Regions from separate parts of the Microbispora maris genome, predicted to be linked through region 1. Evidence: predicted binding sites of a transcription regulator. Region 1 holds the regulator's gene; each other region holds the start of a gene.
What was found. Region 1 encodes LexA, which represses DNA repair genes until DNA is damaged. Its sites were predicted from a motif close to TCGAACANNTGTTCGA; they were not measured.
Positions count from the first base shown of each region.

Region 2: AAH991_RS31580 (DUF6504 family protein) is a predicted target of LexA. The motif match lies at 1,332-1,347, and genes of this name have one in related genera.
Region 3: AAH991_RS05935 (alpha-ketoglutarate-dependent dioxygenase AlkB) is a predicted target of LexA. The motif match lies at 1,205-1,220, and genes of this name have one in related genera.

Region 1 covers NZ_JBDJAW010000008.1:122,317-124,513, reverse strand. The annotation lists gene AAH991_RS12685 (MalY/PatB family protein) at 1-697, opposite strand, end outside; gene lexA (transcriptional repressor LexA) at 786-1,502, opposite strand; gene nrdR (transcriptional regulator NrdR) at 1,935-2,197, shown strand, end outside.
Region 2 covers NZ_JBDJAW010000036.1:75,014-77,210, reverse strand. The annotation lists gene AAH991_RS31585 (DNA polymerase III subunit alpha) at 1-929, opposite strand, end outside; gene AAH991_RS31580 (DUF6504 family protein) at 991-1,257, opposite strand; gene AAH991_RS31575 (hypothetical protein) at 1,381-2,197, opposite strand, start outside.
Region 3 covers NZ_JBDJAW010000003.1:303,224-305,420, forward strand. The annotation lists gene AAH991_RS05925 (SgcJ/EcaC family oxidoreductase) at 103-513, shown strand; gene AAH991_RS05930 (hypothetical protein) at 510-965, shown strand; gene AAH991_RS05935 (alpha-ketoglutarate-dependent dioxygenase AlkB) at 1,235-1,864, shown strand; gene mgrA (L-glyceraldehyde 3-phosphate reductase) at 2,026-2,197, shown strand, end outside.

The sequences.
Region 1 (2,197 bases):
CGGAGCAGTGCAGTCCGCCCATGTTGAAGGCCTTGCTGGCGGAGGTCAGGGTGACCGTGCGCTCGGGGAGGATCGTGGCGAACGGGATGTGCCGGGCCGGGGCGTACGTCAGGTCCGCGTGGATCTCGTCGGCGATAACCAGCGTGCCGTGCCGGTCGGCGTACGCGGCGACCGCCTCGAGCTCCGCACGGGTGAACGAGCGGCCCGACGGGTTCTGCGGGTTGACCAGCAGGAGCACCCGGACGGGCTCGCCGGGGACCTCGAACCGGCCGTCGGCCGTCAGCGGCATGGGCACCAGGCGGCGGTTCATCCCGGTGATCGTGGCGAGGAAGGGGTCGTAGGCCGGCACGTGCAGCGCCACGGCGTCGCCGGGGCCGGTCATGACGTGCAGCAGCACCTGGAGGGCCTGGTTGAGGTCGGTGTAGGACCGCACGTGGGCCGGATCGGCTCGCCAGCCGTGCCGCGCCTCCATGCGCTCGGCGAACGCCTCCGCCAGGGGACCGGCGGTCGGCTCGTCGAGCCAGGCGGGATAGCCGAGGTCCGCGGCCGCGCGTCTCGCGATGGCCTCCGTGACCGCCTCGGGCACGGGGAAGTCCATGTCGGCGACCCAGGCGGGGATGACGCCGGACGCGGCGTGAGCCCATTTGATTCCGTCACGGCGGCGGGCCGCATCCAGGGACAGCGAGTCGAGATTCACCCGACTCACCCTAATTGCCGATTAGTGGCCGCCGGAAAGGTGGTCGTCGCGCCCCGCGGTGCGTCGTGCCGCGGGGCGCCGGCGGCCGCTACAGCTTGCGCAGGACGGCCGTGACCTTGCCGAGCACGGTCGCCTCGTCACCGGGGATCGGCTCGTAGTTGGGGTTGTGGGGCACCAGCCACACGTGCCCGTCCTTGCGCTTGAACGTCTTCACGGTGGCCTCGCCGTCGATCATGGCGGCCACGATGTCACCGTTGTCGGCGACCGGCTGCTGCCGCACCACGACCCAGTCGCCGTCGGCGATGGCGGCCTCGATCATCGAGTCGCCGGAGACCTGGAGCAGAAACAGCGTGCCCTCGCCCACGAGCTGCTTGGGCAGTGCGAACACGTCCTCGATGCTCTGCTCGGCGAGGATGGGACCGCCGGCGGCGATGCGGCCGACCAGCGGCACGTACGCGGCCGTCGGGCGGTTGAACCCGGCCTCCTCCTCGGTGGTGGCGTCCGGATCCACCCACAGCACCGGCTCTCCGGGCAGCCGGACCTCCAGGGCCCGGGGGCGGTGCGGGTCACGCCGGAGGTAGCCCTTACGCTGGAGCGCCGTGAGCTGGTGCGACACGCTGGAGGTGCTCGTCAGCTGGACTGCCTCCCCGATCTCCCGCATGGACGGCGGATAGCCGCGCTGCTGGACCGAGTCGCGGATCACCTCGAGGATCTTCCGCTGCCTGGGGGTGAGGCCAAGCGAGTCGCGCCTGCGAACCGCGAGGTCGCTGACGCCATCCGCTTGCTCACTTCGGTCACCCACGATGCCACCTCTCAATCCGTGTTCCTCATGTCGCACAGAGCGACCGTACCGCGATTCAAGATCACCGTCAAACAATTGTTCGATATCCAGCGAAATCGCCGATCTCGCCGTCTCCCTCATCGTACGGGAGTTCGATCGATCCCGTGTTCGATTTACCCGATCTTCCAGGGCCGATGTACGTCCAGGTCAGAGGCCCTGCGGAAATCGGCGGGGAAAGGCGCCGTAAAGGGCCTATTTCGCGATCGGCGGGGCAGGTGATGCCGCCGTGACCCGAGGTGCGACACGCGCGCCGAACAGGCACTTCCCCTCCCAAGGCCGGTTCGACTTGCGTTCAAGGTCGGGCACTTCTACGGTTGGACCACAACATCTAGTAGTCACACCGGTGTAAGTTCACCACACCTTGTGTTCGGGATGGGCGTTCAGGGAGGCGATGGAGTGCACTGTCCGTTCTGTCGCAACCCCGACACGCGAGTCGTGGACAGCCGCGCCGCCGAGGACGGGGCCGCGATCCGTCGCCGGCGCACCTGTCCCGAATGCGGGCGCAGGTTCACCACCCAGGAGACCGTCCTGCTGATGGTGAGCAAGCGCAGCGGGGTCACCGAGCCGTTCTCCCGGGAGAAGGTCGTCGCCGGCGTGCGGCGGGCCTGCCAGGGACGCCCGGTCAGCGAGGACTCCCTCGCCCAGCTCGGGCAGCGGGT
Region 2 (2,197 bases), on a different contig from region 1:
ACGATCTCGACGGGGTCGAGCACGCACCGGTCGGCCACACGCCGCGTCTCGGCCAGCAGCCGCCCGGCCCGGCCGGTGTCGCCGCCGCAGATCCGCGCGGCCACCCGCGCCATCTCCGCGCCGTCCTTCAGGTACGCGTGGGCCGTGGGATCGTCCAGATGCCGCCCGTCGAGGGGCACCAGCTTGCGCGCCGCGTCGAGCACGTTGCCGACCTGGTGATCGGCGGCGTCCAGGTAGCGGACCGCGTTGGTCAGCACGACCGGCACGCCCATCGAGTCCGCCAGCCCGATCATGCGGGCGGCGGTGTTCGCGTCGCGGTAGCCGTACAGGTCGGACACCTCGACGACCAGGTCGGGGACCACCGCGCGCCAGGCGGCCAGCAGGGCGCGGGCCTGGTCGTCGCGCCGCTCGGCCACCGCTCGGCCGACCCCGGAGCGGGGCCCGAGCAGCACGGTCAGCCGCGGCTCCCCGTCCGGGCCGGTCGCGTGCTCGGCCACCATCCCCGGCGTGACGTGCGGCTCGCCGCGCTCCCCCGCGTGGTGGGCGGCGGTGACCAGGCGGCACAGCGCGGCCCAGCCGTGCGAGCGCGCGAGCACGACGACCCGCGCCGGCTCGGCCGCCGGCCTCCTGTGTGCCGTACGACGGCCGGACGGCGGAAGACCACCGCCGAACAGGTCGTCCGGCGTGGAGCCCGGGCCGAGGGCCAGATCCACGCCGGCGACCGGGCGGACACCCTGCTCGTGGCACGCGATGACGTGCTTGATCACGCCGTAGAGGCCGTCGCGGTCGGTCAGCGCCAGCGTGTCCATGCCGTGCTCGGCGGCCCGCCGGACGAGGGCGGCCGGGAACGCGGTGCCGTACCGCAGCGAGAAGGCGGACGCCACGTGCAGGTGGGCGAAGGCGTGCGTCACGTGCGCGCCCCCGTCCATCCCCCGGTCCGTCCTCCAGCGGCCCGTCCCCCGGTCGTCGTGGGTGGCTGGAGCGTTCCCATCAGTCCCAGGCCCTCAGCAGGAGCCATCCGCCGCTGGCGGTGTCGAAGCGCAGTTCATAGGTCCCGACCTCCTTGCCGGCCGCGGCCCCCACTCGCCAGAAGCGCCGCTCGCCGGGATCGGCGTCCGAGGTCTTCCACCACTCCCTGGCGACCACCCAGTGGTCCTGGATCTCGCGGACGGTGTAGAGCCGGTCACGCCAGACGAACTGAGCAGGGTGCCCGTCCCGGACCCACACCTCGATCGGATCGCCGTAAAGTCTGCTCAAGACTCCTTCTCCCTGTGGCTTTCTGGCCACCCGGGGGAAGACGGGCGGATGATTCGGGCAGAATCGCCGCTACTTCGAACATACGTTCCCAGGAGGGTGAACGCAAGTCGGCGGACCGCGTGTTCAGTCGGCGAGCCAGACGCCGCTGCCCTGGTAGGGCGGCCCCTCGGCTTCCGTGTCGTCGGCCGCCACCGCCCAGACGCGCGCCGTCCCCGGCTGCCTCACTACGGCCGCCACCCGGGTGTGCCCGAGCGGCCCGGCCGGAAACGTCCCGTACGTCCACTTGCCGCCCGACAGGTGACCGACCGCCGTGTTCCACTCGGTCCTGGAGTAGAACAGCCAGAACCCGCCCCGGCCGTCGGCCTCCAGCCGCAGGCGGGGGTCGAGCCCGGGCTCGGGCGGCAGGCTGTAGCTCCACCGCCCGTTCTCCCGCCGCAGCAACAGCGTGCGGCCGCAGTGGGTCACGTCCTCCTCCTGGACGCCGCAGACCCACGCGACCCAGCCGACGGCCGCCACCCGGCCCGATTCGTCCACCGCGAGGTCGACGAGCTCGGAGATCTGGCCCCGATGCAAGGCGGGGACCGCGGGCAGCGGGACCGTGCTCCAGGACCAGCCGTTCCACCGGGCGACGGCGGCCCGGCCGCGACTGGACCCGGCCGCCCAGACCTCCCCGCCGGGCAGGCCGCCGACGTCCTTGGCGACCAGGGGCGCACGCGCGGTGCGCCAGGCGGCGCCGTCCCAGTGCCGCAGGTCCGAGAAGGAGCTCCAGGGCTCCTCGGCTCCCCCGGCCCCATGCAGGAAGTTCGCGTTCACGATCGCCCACACGTCGCCGGGCGCCGCCGCGTGCACCCGGCTCGGCTCCGGGCCAGGACCGGGCGCCGCGGTCCATTTCCGCCCGTTCCAGTGCGCGGCGTTCTCCCCGCCGAACAGCCACACGTCG
Region 3 (2,197 bases), on a different contig from region 1:
CAACATCCGGCCGGCGCCCGACCCGACCACCGCGAAGCGGCCGATCAGGGCTCGCACTCGAAGGATAGGCGGCTTCGCGGTCATCCGAAAGGAGCCGTAGCGATGCCGGAAACCGCATCCGATGACATCCACCGCCTGCTGGACGCGCTGACCGCGGCCTGGAACGACGGTGACGCCGCCGCCTTCGCGGGGCTTTTCACCGAGGACGCCGACTACGTGACGTACTTCGGGGCCCGCATGGAGGGCCGCCGGGCAATCGAGGACAGCCACCGGGCACTGTTCGAGGGCCCGCTGAAGGGGTCCCGGCTGGGCGCGCCGGCCGCCGCGCCGCCGCTGCGGAAGATCCGCCTGCTGAGCCCGGACACGGCGCTGGTCGTGATGACCGGGGGATCGTCCCTGCCGGACGGCGGGTCCGATCCGGGCCGTGACTCGATCATGACGTTCACCGCGGTCAGGGAGGGCGACGGCTGGCGCCTCGCGTCGTTCCAGAACACGCGGATCGGTGCGCCGTGACGCCTGCCGAGACCCCGCTGTGCGAGGTGCGCGGCGTCGTCGAGGCGCCGGTCGACCGGGTGGCCGGCCTCATCCTGCGGGTACGGCCGGGGCCGGTGGGGCGGCACAACTGCTTCCCGCTGGCGGAGCACGGCGGAACGCTCACGGGGGGACCGGACCGGTTCGTGCTCGCCGCCCCCGGGCACACGATGACCGTCGAGGTGGGACCGGACCGGCTGGCCGTCCAGGGCGGCTGGTGGTATCGCGGTGAATACCGCCTCGCCCCCGATCCGGCCGGCACGCTGCTGGTCCACCAGGTCCGCAACGTGGCTGAGCGCCTGCGCTGGGGAGTGCCCCTGGCCAACGGGTTCTTCCGGCGGTTCGGACCGCGGACGCGCGAGGGCTTCGCCGTCCTGCTCGACCGGGTGGGAGCCGAGCTGGGCTGCCCGGTCCGCCTGCTGGGCGGGCGCTGAGAGGCCCCGGCCCGGTCCGGCCCGGCCCGGTCCGGCCCGGCCCGGCTCGGGCCGGTCCGGGACCCCGGCCTGCACGGGTGCGGTGCGCCGCGACGTCGCCGCCCGGGTTGCGCGCCGAGATCCGGGCGGTGTACGGGGCGAGCGAGACTCTGGCCGGTCGCGACGGAGGGGAGCGCGAACGCACGGTCGAGCCGGTGCGCATGGTCGCCGCAGGCCACCGCTCCGGGCACGTGGCATGATCGAATAGATGTTCTAATACAATCGATGTCATGACGGCTTTTCAGGCCTCGCTGCTGGACTGGGGTAAGGACGTTCAGATCGGGCCGCTCGGTTCGTCGGTGCGGCGCACGCCGCTCGGCCGGGGCGCCTGGATCGACGTCCGGCCACACTGGGTCGAGGGGGCGGACGCGCTCTTCGAACGCCTCCTCGAGGCGGTGCCCTGGCACGCCGAGCGCAGGCACATGTACGACCGGGTCGTGGACGTGCCGCGGCTGCTGAAGTTCTACGACGAGGGCGAAGAACTGCCCGATCCCGTCCTGGCCGAGGCGAGGGACCTGCTCGACGCCCACTACGAGGAGGAGCTCGGCGAGCGGTTCCGCACGGCGGGCCTGTGCCTGTACCGGGACGGCCGCGACAGCGTCGCCTGGCACGGCGACACGATCGGACGCGGCAGCACGCAGGACACCATGGTCGCCATCGTGTCGGTCGGCACCCCACGCCCGCTGCTGCTGCGCCCGCGCGGCGGGGGAGGCCCGACGCTGCGGCACGAGCTGGGCCACGGCGACCTCATCGTCATGGGCGGGAGCTGCCAGCGCACCTGGGAGCACGCTGTTCCGAAGTCCACCAAGGTGATCGGCGCCCGCATCAGCGTGCAGTTCCGCCCGAGAGGCGTACGGTGACGGCACGCGGCGGGCACCCCTGATCCGACCCGCCTCGGCCGCCTCCCGGGCATGAGGGCCCGCCCCCGCCTGCCCGGCCGTTGACACGTGCGGTTTCCTGGTACTGCTGGAGCAAGGCCCGGGCAAAGGACGGGCCACGGTCGCACGAGGAAAGGTCGCGGATGATCCCGAACCCCTACGCCCCCGCCCCCACCCGGTACGACGACATGCGGTACCGGCGCAGCGGAAGGAGCGGGGTGCTGCTTCCCGAGATCTCCCTCGGCCTGTGGCACAACTTCGGCGACGGCCACCCCCTCGACGTGCAGCGTGCCGTCCTGCGCCGGGCCTTCGACC